DNA from 4 places in the Pseudoalteromonas sp. R86517 genome. Region 4 is predicted to be linked to each of the others. Evidence: predicted binding sites of a transcription regulator. Region 4 holds the regulator's gene; each other region holds the start of a gene.
What was found. The regulator sigma-54, encoded in region 4, starts transcription at its own class of promoters, with help from an activator protein. The targets are predictions, from matches to a motif close to GTTGGCACGNNNNTNGNNT.
Positions count from the first base shown of each region.

Region 1 (3,402 bases), 3.3 Mb from region 4:
AAAATCAAATTGCAAAATACCGTAAAGAAGCAGGCCTTTCGCAGCAAGAGTTAGCAGATCTAATTGCAGTTTCACGTAAAACTATAAGTACTGTGGAAACGGCAAGGTTTACTCCTTCGGTAATAATTGCGCTTAAAATAGCGAGGCACTTTAATACTTCTGTTGAAAGCTTGTTTACGCTGCAAGAGCATGATTAAACCTCGGCAATCATGGTGCTTATATTAAGCATCATGATTGCATCCCTTGAATTGTTAGGTATGATGCACGGCCCTGTTGCTATTGGCGTATTTGCGCTAAAATAAAGCAGCTAAAAAATGTATCTACTCGGAGACTCTACAAGGCATGAAAAAACTGCTAATTTCACCGTCAAAAATGGCGCTAGGCGAACAAGAAAGTCAAATTTACCAAAACATCTTGAAGCAAGCTTCAGAACTAAGCCTAAACCTAATGGCCGTGAAAGTAGAAAACCACCCAGAGGATTTTTTAGGCTGGTGTTATGAGCTGCTAAGTGCAAGTAAAGACCGTATAAATTACGATTTACTAGAGCCACAGCAACTACCAGTTTTAAAAAAGCTGCACGACCAGCTAACCTCAGCAATTAGCTTTTTACAGCTTAAAACACTACGTGTAGCACCTTGGCCCGTTATTAGTATGTTTGTAGAGCAACACAAAGAACTTATTGCACTGGACGAACAGCTTCGCCTTACCACGTATTTGCACAGCATTCGTGAGCAAGCACTAAAAGATATGATCCCAGAGGATTTACTGGCATTTAGTGGTAAACACACTGCCACGCTCGACCCAAGCACCTATAACTTTGATGTTGAATGGTTCGCATCAACAAAAAGTGCAAAGGGTTTTCATCAAATGCTAGCCGACTTACCTGGCGCGTTTGACGATGCACTTGCTAACATCCCGCTTGAAGGTGATGTGAGCGAAGCTGATTACCAACAGTTTGTTGTTGCTTATTTACTTGCCTTTAACGGTAGCGATGAAAAGCCAACCCTTGCTCCTGCTACACGTTTATTAGCAATGCGCCGCCCAGATGTGTTTACGCCGATTAGTAATAGCCGTCTTGATGCATTATGCGCAGCTTTAGGTATTACAAAATTAAACAATCGCGACTTTGAGCGCTACTGGCAAGATATAGTACAAAGCATTCATGCTATGTCGTGGTTTAAAATGGCTAATGGCAGCAATGAACTAGAAGAGCAACTAGTTAGTATAAAAGCGTTATTACCGTGCTTTTTTTACTATGCAGATGCCAGCACGGCCGACAACTCAAATTATATTAAGCTATTAAATAAACCTAAACGCAGCACAACAAGTGCAGGAAAAGCACAGCGCAGAGGTAAAGAGTCAGCCGAAATACTTGTAGACCGTGCACTTGCAGCCGATGACATTCCCGAGCATATTCGTAGCAAACGCGACTCTATTATTAGCGAAGTACAAAAAGGCCGCGGAGTAAACGAAACAATTAGTCTTATGCGCACTATATTTGGCTAAATTTACCTAACCTAACTGTATTTTTCTGGTGCAGTTAGGTTAATTTATGCACCAGCAGTGTGCGTTTTTTAATTAACCACCTCAATCATCCCCTCTTCTAAAACTTCTCAACATATTGTTTTATAAAAGTAAAAAACCAGTTTTATAGAAATTATTTTAAGCTGGCACATACAGTGCAATTGCATTCCCAGTTAAACAATAAAACACCGCCAGTCAAAGGGTTGCCAATAAGAGAATAAAAACCTAGGCGATAAAAATCATATAACGGGAAATGGACATGCTAAAACTAAAAAAAACCATCGCAATTAGCGCAATAGCTTTATTAGGTGCTACATCTTTAACATCGACAGCCGTACATGCAGAAGTAACAGCAAACGCAGCGGCTACGTCTAACTACTTATGGCGTGGTCAAGAGCAAACTGGGGGCGATGCTGCTATTTCTGGCGGTATTGATTACGCTGACGAGTCAGGCTTTTATGTAGGTACTTGGGCATCAAATGCTTCATGGGCCGATGAAATGACTTACGAGCTTGATGTTTACGCGGGTTTTGGTGGCGATATTAACGACACATTTAGCTACGATGTAGGTTACATTTATTACGTTTACCCAGATGCAGCTTCTGAGGCAGATGCTGATTTTTCTGAAATTTACGGTAGCATCAGCGCAGAAGGTTTCACCTTTGGCGCTGCAATCCTTGCCACTTCAGCGGCAGATGGCGATGGCACCGACTTTGGCGATTCATTATACCTAAATGCCGATTACAGCTTTGCTGTTGGCAGCAATGGTACTGAGGTTGCGCTGCACTTAGGTCACTACTCTGGCGACTTTATAGGTGATGATAATATTATTGATTACGGTATCTCTGTATCAAAAGATGGTTTTACTTTTGGCGTATCTGACACCGACATGGATGAATCAGATGTTAAAGTTTACGTAGGCTACGCTGTAGACTTTACGCTTTAAAACAAAATGTGTTACTTGCTGCAACACTAAGGGCCTTTTGGCCCTTTTCTCGTTTAGGGCACCTAAATACTCACAGCGCCTTTTAATTTTAGCGACTAAAGCACCTTACTATATAACCCACTTCGGTTAATCGCCGAGCTCCTCGCTGCTATTACCTCTTTTTACCAATATGCTAATTCGCTTTATTAAGCTTTATTGCGCATTGGTATTAGCAATTCGCTAAAACAAAAAAGGCCGCATTAAAGGCGGCCTTTCAGTTAATTACTAATCGTTAATCGTTAATCGTTAATCGTTAATCGTTAAAACTTAGCTAGGTTGTTTTTACTGTCTTTATCTACAAGCTTAATGTACGGGTCAACCCCTGCGTACACTGGTTTTTCTTTTACTTTTAGCTCAATAGCATTAGTACCAGAGACTATTTGATGCTTTTGCGAGTAAATCACAAAGTCTTCAGCGAGAAGGTTTTCAGGATCATCGCTAAATAATGCAATATCAATTAGCTCATCGAGTGGCTGCTCGGTTTCTTCACCTTGTCCATCGGCATGCTGCTTAGTTGCTTCAACGCTCAGTGTTACTGTGTAAAAACCTTCGCTATCAACATCATCTGTAACCGACACTGCTTTCATTTCAAGCTCATAAAGCGTTATGTATTTAAACTGATCATCAATAAAACGTTGTTCAGCTTGTGTTGTATCTCGCTTTAAATAACTAAGTAAATCAAGTGTGGTTGGGTATGGCGTTGCCTGGTATTTAAACTCATTCAAAAATGCTTTAAGTGCGGCATTTAAGCGCTCTTCACCTAATCGGTCATACAAAGCCATCATCGTAACTGAGCCTTTATTGTAATGAAGATATTGTTGCGACTGCGTTTTATACAGCGGCATTTCTTCAAAGGCTTCGCCTGTGCGGCCCATTAAGTATCTATCTAACTC
Region 1 covers NZ_JAXHCB010000001.1:3,545,968-3,549,369, reverse strand. Annotated here, with positions in the region: gene SJY38_RS16070 (helix-turn-helix transcriptional regulator) at 1-197, shown strand, start outside; gene SJY38_RS16065 (hypothetical protein) at 343-1,506, shown strand; gene SJY38_RS16060 (TorF family putative porin) at 1,784-2,470, shown strand; gene SJY38_RS16055 (ABC transporter permease/M1 family aminopeptidase) at 2,770-3,402, opposite strand, start outside.
Region 1: SJY38_RS16060 (TorF family putative porin) is a predicted target of sigma-54. The motif match lies at 1,667-1,685, and genes of this name have one in related genera.

Region 2 (3,402 bases), 1.4 Mb from region 4:
CACGACAAATACGGTCGGCTTTTTCTTCAATTTTTACGCTGTGGCCATCAACACGTATTAAGTCTGTTTCCTCAACACGGTCACCTAATTTAGCCACTTTACCATTAACACTAACGCGGTTTGCATCAATGTATTTTTCCATTTCACGTCGTGAGCCTACCCCTGCACGGGCTAGGACTTTTTGTAACTTTTCACCTTGAATACTCATTCGGATGGTTCTCTCACAGAAGGATCACTTAATAACTGGTTTATTTTACTTTCCTGTTGCGCTGGCAATGCAGGGAGTTCATCTAAACCGGTTAACGAAAAATAATCTAAAAATAATTTTGTTGTTGCATAAAGCGCTGGTTTACCAGGTACTTCTTTATGCCCTACTACTTTAACCCACTCTCGCTCAAGGAGGGTTTTAATAATTGCTGATCCGGTTGTTACACCTCGTACTTGCTCTATTTCACCACGCGTTATTGGTTGCCTGTAGGCAATTAACGACAATGTTTCTAGTAGTGCGCGAGAGTACTTAGGTGCCCGTTCTTGCCATAAATTACTAAGCCAAGGGCTTAAACTACTACACGCTTGAAAGCGATAGCCACTGCCTACTTCAACTAGCTTAATGCCACGTGTTTGATAGTGGGTATGTATAGCGTCTATTGCAGTGTTAATTCGTGACATTGAAATAGCTAAATCAGCCAATACAGTATCTTTTAAGTGGCGTTTGCTAACAGGTTTGTCTGCGACAAATATAGCCGCTTCAATGATCTCAATTAATTGTTCATCACTAATTCGACGACCCGCCATAATATTTTGCTTTGCCCTTTAAAATACGTAGCCATCTATTATGACAGAACATCGCAAAAGGGGGAAAATATATCTGCTTTTAAAACAAATTAAATGCACAAAAAAGCCAGCAATTAATGCTGGCTCTTATGTGTAGCGTATTTAGCTAATATTAGCTGTTTTTATAATGCTTTAGTGCATCATCTTCAGCAACGGCCTTACCGTATTTGCTAATGTAGCCTTTAAACTCACCTTTACTGATGCGCTTATCATTGTTGCCATCCATGTAACCAAAATGGTTTGAAATATCATCATCGTCAGCTTCTTCTACTGAGATGTAACCATTTTTGTCGTTATCTAAACTTCTAAAATCATTTTCGATTTTATCAAATTTAGCTATTTTAGCTTTAAATGCCGACTCACTTACTTCGCTGTCAGTCGCTACCTTACCGGTATTTAACTGCATGTAAGTGTTAAATTCTTTACGACTGATCTCGTTATCCATATTGGTATCAATATTTGAAAAGTGGCCCCAGATGCTATCGTCATCTGCTTCTACTTTTGAAATATAACCATCACTGTCGTTATCTAAACTTGCAAAATCGCTATCGATTTTTTCAAGGCCTTGGTTTGAGGCACAAGCGGCTAAACTTAACGAAGCTAAAATAGTTGTTGCGAGTGTTAACTTTTTCATAAGACGTATCCTTGTAGTTAGTAAATGTCACTTTAACTAATACAAGTCCAATGCCAAAGTGCACAAGCCGCCAACAATCAATAAGTTACGTGTATTTAGCTTATTTTATATACATTAATCAATTACTTAGCTTTGCAATGATTGCTGCATACCTTGTAATTTTTGCAAAAAAATACCCAGTACAAACTGGGCATTATTTTAATCTACATGTTACCGCGCAATTAGATTGCTGCGTTTTGGTAACGCTTTACAAATTCAGTTACGTTTTGTCCGTTACACTTTAATGAGTTTAAGTTACCAATTTTTTGGCGAACAGGCGCAAGGCCTTGCTTTAACGCTGTGATACATAACTGTGTTTCTTGGTGTGCATCTTTTGCAAACACTTCAACTTTTGATTCAGCAGCTTGGTTAGACGTTACTTTTTTAGCAATGTCGCGAATATCTTGACCATTACATAAAACACTTTTAGAAAAACGCGATAAGTATACACCGTGTTGTGCTGCTTCTTTACGCGCTGCGCTAAAGCCTTCATTTGCACTTAATACACATAATTTAGATTCAAGTTTATTATCTTGGCTAAAGTAAGTGTTGCTTTTTGCTGATACAGACGCAGAGGCTAATAAAGCAGTAGCTAAAAGTAATTGTGTTTTCATGAGAGAGATCCTATTTGAACGACTAAACAAGTAATTTTTGCGCATTATATATTCAATAATTACGATATCAATTGAATTTTTTATTTATTTAAATAATTAATAAAGCATTTACAATGTTTAAACTTTACGCACCAATTGATCAACATTTGCGCAGCTATTTTCTCATTTCGATCATGTTATGTAGGCTTATTTACTGATACAATTTAGTTATAAAAACAGAGTCTAATTAAAGGTAAATTTTATGAAGGTTATTTCTTTCAATATCAATGGTCTGCGAGCTCGCTTACACCAGTTACAAGCAATTATAGATAAACACCAGCCAGACATTATTGGTTTGCAAGAAATTAAAGTTCATGATGAGGCGTTCCCTCTCGAGGACGTACAAAAAATGGGTTACCACGTTTATTTTCATGGTCAAAAAGCGCACTACGGTGTGGCAATGTTATGCAAAAATGAGCCTAAATCGGTCTTAAAAGGTTTTGCCAGCGACACTGAAGAAGCACAAAAACGCATGATAAGTGTGACAGTTGAGCAAGAAAATGGCCGCGACCTAACAGTAATGAATGGTTATTTCCCACAAGGCGATAATATAAATCACGAAACAAAATTCCCTTATAAGCGCCAGTTTTACAAAGATTTAATGACCCATTTAGAAACAAACCACACGCCCGATGAAGATGTTATAGTTATGGGCGATATCAATATTTCGCCTACCGATTTAGATATTGGTATTGGTGAAGTAAACGCTAAACGCTGGCTTAAAACAGGTAAGTGCTCGTTTCAACCAGAGGAGCGCGAATGGCTTGCTAAATTATTAAATTGGGGCTTTAAAGACACCTTCAGAGAGCAAAACCCTGATACAAGCGATAAATACTCGTGGTTTGATTATCGCTCTAAAGGGTTTGTAGATAATCGTGGCCTACGCATTGATGTTGTACTTGCTACCCACGCCCTTGCCGAGCGCTGTATTGATACCGGCATAGATTACGAATTACGCGGCATAGAAAAGCCCTCTGACCATGCGCCAATTTGGTCAACCTTTAAATAATTGCTATGTTAACGCTTAAAATGCAAGGGCTACTTTGGGCCCTTGTTTTAATTATTACCTTTATAAGCGTAGAAAAAAATACCTATAAAGCACTTTATAAAACGCCTGCACGGCAAATAGGGGTACTTGCGTGTGCGTTAGTGTTTGCCATGTTATGGCAAATTAAAGCGGGTATTTTAAGCGGTCTTGATTTACACATTTTAGGTGTAACTGCCGCAACGCTAATTTTAGGG
Region 2 covers NZ_JAXHCB010000001.1:1,673,994-1,677,395, forward strand. Annotated here, with positions in the region: gene rluB (23S rRNA pseudouridine(2605) synthase RluB) at 1-208, opposite strand, end outside; gene scpB (SMC-Scp complex subunit ScpB) at 205-795, opposite strand; gene SJY38_RS07480 (EF-hand domain-containing protein) at 947-1,468, opposite strand; gene SJY38_RS07485 (hypothetical protein) at 1,690-2,121, opposite strand; gene xthA (exodeoxyribonuclease III) at 2,363-3,169, shown strand; gene SJY38_RS07495 (energy-coupling factor ABC transporter permease) at 3,175-3,402, shown strand, end outside.
Region 2: SJY38_RS07480 (EF-hand domain-containing protein) is a predicted target of sigma-54. The motif match lies at 1,508-1,526, and genes of this name have one in related genera.

Region 3 (3,402 bases), 130 kb from region 4:
TTTAGCTGTGCGCCTTGACCACGAGATGCTGTGAAAAGCTCGCCACGAATTGGATCGTAAATTACAGCTTGGTCTAAACGACCTTTTACTTTAAGTGCGATAGAAACCGCGAAATGAGGGATACCCTTGATGAAGTTAGTTGTGCCATCAAGCGGGTCAACAATCCATTGGTAATCTGCATCTTTGCCTTTGTGCTCACCTAGTTCTTCACCAACAATGCAGTGATCAGGGTAAGATTTTAAAATTGTATCACGAATTACGGCTTCGGCTTCTTTATCAATGTTAGTCACTAAGTCGTTAGTGCCTTTTTGTTGAATTTCAACTTTTGATAAATCTTCACTTGCGCGAAGTAAAATTTTGCCTGCGTTGCGCGCAGCGCGAACCGCAATGTTTAACATTGGATGCATGGTATTACCTTTGGGTTGTAAAAGAACGTTTATATATTTAAGCCGGCGTATTTTAGCGACTTTTGCCATAAAGTAAACAATAAACCCTAAATACTTTTGTGCGTTTTTTGTACGGCCTTGAAATGCATGTAAATTTATTCGTATCTAAGACGTGTTGGCGTGTATGGATTGAAATTTGTTCAACCAAAGGGCGACTTAATCACAGCGCGAAGTGCGAAGCCTTGGGGGCTCAATAACTTCCATGAAGCAAAGCTTGCGCGTCCTGCTAGCAAACATATTGTTGTAAAAATTAATCTTAAAAGGGCAGTACTCGCCAATATTATTAAAAACTAAAAAAAGTGCTTTACCTAAAGTTAGCTTGAGGTTTTATCTTGTGTTTAAGCAATCAACTAGGGTAAATAATAATGAAATTAGAACACGTACATTTAGTAGTAAACGATATAAATGCCATGCTTAAATTTTACCAAGCAGCCTTTCCTTATTGGTCTATCAGAAGTGAAGGGCATAACACTTGGTATGGTAAACCTAAGCGCTGGGTACATTTTGGCGACGATAATCACTACATTGCTATAAGCGATAATGGCGAGCATAAAAACAGAGATTTGGCAGGGCACCAAGTCGGACTGGCTCACTTTGCTTACGTTACAAACAACCTAGATGCTGTTATACAGCGCTTAAAGCACGCCGGGTTTAACATTGATAAAGAGGGCGCAGAAAACCCTTTTAGAAAAAACGTATATTACTTAGACCCAGCCGGGTTCGAGGTTGAGTTTGTGCAGTATATGAGTGACATTCCAAGCGAGCGTAATAACGACTTATAAAATAGGCAGTAACTAACGGTGTAGAAAAGCGCATAATATGGCTTTTCTACCCATTGTGTTTTTACCCGTATTATTTATTACTCACCCCAAGCTGGGCCTTTAAATCATTAGCAAAACTCACAAACTTTTCTTTAATGGTGCGTTTAACTTTTACCTCCACCGAACCTAAAACTGTTTTACCTTCTAGGTTAATTGTGGGGCCTTGGCGCTTATTAAGCGACACCGTTTTGTTTTCAAAACTACCTAATATACAAAACATTTTAGAAACTACATTGACGTGCTCTGGTACGTAAATTTCTTCGCTGCCAAAAATACAATTTACATGCACGGTAACATGTTGGTGGGCAAAAATGGCATCAGTAAAATCTAAAACAATCGACCCCATATAGTTTTGAATATAAATATCTTTAGGCACCACCCATTGGCCGCTACGCTCGCTTAATCCTAAAATGCTTCGCAGTGTTAAGTTTTCTTCATCCGCTTGTTGGGCACTGTAGTTAGGGGCAAATTGCGTTTGCTTTTGAGCACTGTAGTGGGTATCTGTAGTAAGGGTTAAATCCTCTACTAAATTAAGTAGCGCGATATTATCGGTTGCTTCCATTGCACTGTCTAAACGCCTTTCAAAGGCTTCAGCTGAAATAACGCCATGGCTGTAGTTATAAATAAGTTGATCTATCACTTGTTCGCGAACTTGCTCTATTGGGCGGTCTTCAATTTTTACAGACATGGGAATAATCCTTTTTATATGAGTTACCACTGTACATAGCAAGTGGTGTACCAAAAATTAACTATTTATATATCAATGGCTTATTATTTTAGTAGCGCCGCTTAATTTATTATATTAACGATAGATTAACCAGAACAGCAATATAATCGTTATTTTCACCACTTAAGAAAGTTTTACCTAATAGCCTGTAAATGTTTACTCGGAGGTATTTTTATTTATACCCAATAAAATAGCTAACATCATGAATTTAAAGTGTTAATAAAGTTGGCCTAAAGCTCGCATATATAAAAGTGTCTTTAATCAAAAGGAGAAAGATTATGAAAACATTCAACAAATCTATGATTGCGGCTTTAGTTCTAGGTACTACAGCTATGGGTGCTCAAGCGGGCACTTGGGAAAATGAAAGTAAAGATGCTTGGATTGATGGTAAGGCAGAAACAGTGCTTCTTATGAACACTAATCTAAACAACTTTGACATTAACACTGATGTAAAAAATGGCAAGGTAGTACTTACAGGTAAAGTAAACAGCGACCTTGATAAAGAGCTAGCTGAAGAACTTGTAATTAGCCTAGATGGCGTATCTGATGTAGAAAACAACCTAACTGTTGTGAAAAACATGGATATGGACGACAAAGATCGTGATGCTATGGATGATGATGATAACGACTTAACTGACGCTAAAATCACCACAGTAATTACTACACGTTTCTTATTTGACTCAGAAGTTGACGGTACAGATATCGACGTTGATACCGACAACGGTATAGTAAAACTTAAAGGTTCTGTTGAAACAGAAGCTGAAAAGCAGTTAGCAGTAAAAATTGCTAAAAATGCTGAAGATGTTCGTGACGTAGTAGATGAACTAACTATTGTTGCTGAATAATACACTATACTAAAAAGCCCAGCTTAGCTGGGCTTTTTGCTTGTCAATTTTAAAGGAGCTACATCATGGATATCATTCGTATAATACTGTCGATTTTATTACCGCCACTGGGTGTATTTTTACAAGTTGGTTTAGGTATGCACTTTTGGCTAAATATTTTACTAACTTTACTAGGTTACTTCCCTGGTTTAATTCACGCTATCTACATTATTGCTAAAAAATAATGTGTGGTGTGTTCAATGTGAGCCGGCCACTTTTTTATAATTATTAAAATTGTAAAAAAGCGGCTTACATACTTCTGCGTTTATTTTTCTGTTATTTCCTGCCTATTCGCATGCAAAAAGATTACTATTTAAGCAGTCAGCTTACTGATTGTTAAAATAAAGGTTTTTGCTAGTGACAAGCCTTAAAAAACTTTTTATACTGCAACCCGCTTTAGTCGCTCAGTGGCTAAACGCTTCAAAAATTAACTACCTCGTAGTTATACAAAGTTGGCCCCTTAGCTCAGTTGGTTAGAGCACACGACTCATAATCGTTAGGTCCCCAGTTCGAGTCTGGGAGGG
Region 3 covers NZ_JAXHCB010000001.1:152,083-155,484, forward strand. Annotated here, with positions in the region: gene suhB (inositol-1-monophosphatase) at 1-407, opposite strand, end outside; gene SJY38_RS00670 (VOC family protein) at 812-1,228, shown strand; gene SJY38_RS00675 (LiaF domain-containing protein) at 1,299-1,955, opposite strand; gene SJY38_RS00680 (BON domain-containing protein) at 2,273-2,839, shown strand; gene SJY38_RS00685 (YqaE/Pmp3 family membrane protein) at 2,905-3,063, shown strand; tRNA gene SJY38_RS00690 (tRNA-Ile) at 3,333-3,402, shown strand, end outside.
Region 3: SJY38_RS00680 (BON domain-containing protein) is a predicted target of sigma-54. The motif match lies at 2,219-2,237, and genes of this name have one in related genera.

Region 4 (3,402 bases):
AAACGCGTAAAGAGCTCAATAAAGCCGCACGAGAAGAAACGCTTAACAACTTACTTGATGAATTTAGTATTCAGCATATTCGCGATAGCCAAGGTATGGCGCTTTCTGGTGGTGAACGCCGCCGTGTAGAAATTGCCAGAGCACTGGCAGCAAACCCTAAATTTATTTTATTGGATGAGCCTTTTGCTGGTGTTGATCCGATTTCAGTGTTAGATATAAAGAAAATAATAGAGCATCTTAAAAACCGTGGCATTGGCGTATTAATTACCGATCACAATGTAAGAGAAACCCTTGATGTTTGTGAAAAAGCCTACATTGTTTCTCATGGGGAGCTAATTGCATCTGGCACCCCAGAACACGTATTAAATGACAAAACTGTACGCGATGTTTATTTAGGCGAGCAATTTAGGCTGTAACATTTAAGCCACACCTACAAGCATCTGCTAATATTAATTATAACAACATAAAAGGATTGTTAGAGATACATGAGGCAATCATTACAGCTGCGCATGGGCCAGCAACTTACAATGACTCCACAATTGCAACAAGCGATTCGCTTGCTGCAGCTCAGTACATTGGATCTCCAGCAAGAAATACAAGAAGCACTTGATAGCAACCCGCTATTAGAAGTAGAAGAGCAAGATTACACGGAAGAGTCGGCTGGAAAAAATGAACAAAAAGCAGATACGGATGATGTAACCGTAAGCGCATCGGCTGACGATACAACCAGCGAGTACGAGCAAGACAGTGGCGAAGCTTTAAATAAAGACACCGTTAGCGATGATATGGCAATGGATGTAACTTGGGATGAGTACATGAGCGCAGCCCCTGCTGCATCCTCAGGCCCAATGCCAGAAGATGAGTCTATTTATCAAGGTGCCTCTACTGAAACGCTACATGAGTATTTAATGTGGCAGCTTCAGCTTACTCCTTTTAGCCCAACTGACGAAGCCATTGCTATTGCCATTGTAGAAGCTGTAGATGACTCGGGTATTTTAACGCTAAGTTGCGAAGAAATTTTAGAAAGCTTTAACCAAGAAAACGATGACGAAGTTGAAGTTGAACTTGATGAAATAGAAGCCGTTTTAAAACGTATTCAGCTATTTGACCCTGTAGGTATAGCCGCGCGCAGTTTACAAGAGTGCTTGTGCATTCAGCTAAACCAGTTTGATAAAGACACCCCTTTTATAGAACAAACAAAAATGATCTTAACCGATCACATTGATCTATTAGCGGCACGCGACTATCGTACATTAATGAAAAAGACTAAGCTTAAAGAAGACGAGCTTAAAGAGGTCATGACCCTAATACATACCCTCAACCCAAAACCTGCAGATACAATAGTAAGGGAAGAGTCGGAGTATGTAATACCGGATGTGTCGGTTAAAAAAATAAAAGGCCGCTGGGTGGTAGAGCTAAACCCAGATAGCATGCCAAAAATACGCGTAAATAGTCAGTACGCGGCTATGTCACGTACCGTAAAATCAAGTGGTGATAGCCAGTTTATTCGTTCTCACTTACAAGAAGCTAAATGGTTTATAAAAAGCCTTGAAAGCAGAAACGACACGCTGCTTAAGGTAACAAACTGTATTGTAAAACAGCAACAGGCATTTTTTGAACATGGCCCAGAAGCCATGAAGCCAATGGTTTTAAACGATGTTGCTGAGATGGTAGAAATGCATGAATCGACAATTTCGCGTGTTACAACACAAAAATATATGCATACGCCACGTGGTATTTTTGAGCTTAAGTATTTTTTCTCAAGCCACGTAAGCACAGAAAACGGCGGAGAGTGTTCATCAACCGCAATACGTGCCCTAATTAAAAAGCTAATTGCCGCGGAAAACTCAGCTAAACCATTGAGTGATAGTAAAATTGCGGATATATTGGCAGAGCAAGGAATTAAAGTAGCTAGACGCACAATAGCAAAATACCGTGAATCGCTAGCTATTCCACCGTCAAATCAGAGAAAGAGTTTGATATAAGACGTAAAAAACAAAGAGGAAATGCTTATGCAACTAAACCTAACTGGTCGTCACGTAGAAGTAACTGATTCACTTAGAGACTATGTAAATAATAAATTTGCAAAGCTAGAAAGGCACTCAGATCATATTAGCAATGTGCATGTCATTCTCGATGTAGAAAAACTCAACCAAAAAGCAGAAGCGACTATTCATGTAAGTGGCGCAGATTTATTTGCCTCAACAGAGCACCAAGATATGTATGCCGCTATAGACTCGTTGATTGACAAGCTCGATCGTCAAGTCATAAAACATAAAGAGAAGCTTGCTAGACACTAATATTATGAAATTAAGTACATTAGTATGCCAGGACTGCAGCAAAGCTGCGGTCCTTTTTAGTAGTAAAAAAAGAATTTTAGAGTTTATCAGTGAGCTTGCTCATGAAAAGCTCCCCTACTTACCACAACAAGATATTCTTAATGCGCTGGCAAGCAGAGAAAAGCTAGGCAGTACTGGTATTGGCCGGGGTATCGCCATTCCTCATGGCAGAATGGGTGGCGTAGAAGAGCCGCTGGCTTTAGTACTTGTTAGCGACACGCCTGTTAACTTTGATGCTATTGATAACTGCCCTGTTGATATTTTTGTTGCACTCATCGTACCAGATGGCGATAACCAACAGCACCTAAAGACTCTGGCAACCATAGCTGATAAACTGAGCAACAAAGAATTTTGTAAACAGCTGCGTAGTGCTAAAACCGATGCAGAGCTTTATCAAGTAATTGTTGATCAATCGTAGTAAATACTAAGGGCTATAAATGGAGTTAATTATCATAAGCGGCCGTTCTGGTTCAGGTAAGTCGGTTGCTTTACGCGTGGTTGAAGATTTAGGCTATTATTGCGTAGATAATATTCCGGTCAACTTACTGCCCTCTTTAGTGCGAAGTGTTTCAGATAACTATGACAAAATAGCCGTTAGTATAGATGTTCGTAATATCCCCAAAGAACAAGACGAATTTAACGATATTCTCGAGTACCTTCCTGACTTTGCTAAACCCACACTGTTTTATTTAGATAGTGATGATCAAACACTGATCAAACGTTTTTCAGAAACACGCAGATTACACCCTTTATCCATCGATTCGCTGCCGCTTGATTTAGCAATAAAAAAAGAAAAAGAACTGCTTGATGTACTCGTAACGCGCGCTGACTTTATGCTAGATACCACCGATTTAAGTGTGCACCAATTAGCAGAGTCAATTCGCGAAAAAATACTGGGTAAAAAAGATAAGCAACTTATTGTAACGTTTGAATCGTTTGGCTTTAAACACGGCATACCTAAAGAAGCTGATTATGTTTTTGATGCTCGCTTTTTGCCAAACCCCCACTGGGAGCCTGAACTTAAACCGCTTACGGGCCTTGATCAACCAGTAAAAGATTTTTT
Region 4 covers NZ_JAXHCB010000001.1:278,701-282,102, reverse strand. Annotated here, with positions in the region: gene lptB (LPS export ABC transporter ATP-binding protein) at 1-416, shown strand, start outside; gene SJY38_RS01260 (RNA polymerase factor sigma-54) at 486-1,985, shown strand; gene hpf (ribosome hibernation promoting factor) at 2,013-2,300, shown strand; gene SJY38_RS01250 (PTS sugar transporter subunit IIA) at 2,305-2,757, shown strand; gene rapZ (RNase adapter RapZ) at 2,777-3,402, shown strand, end outside.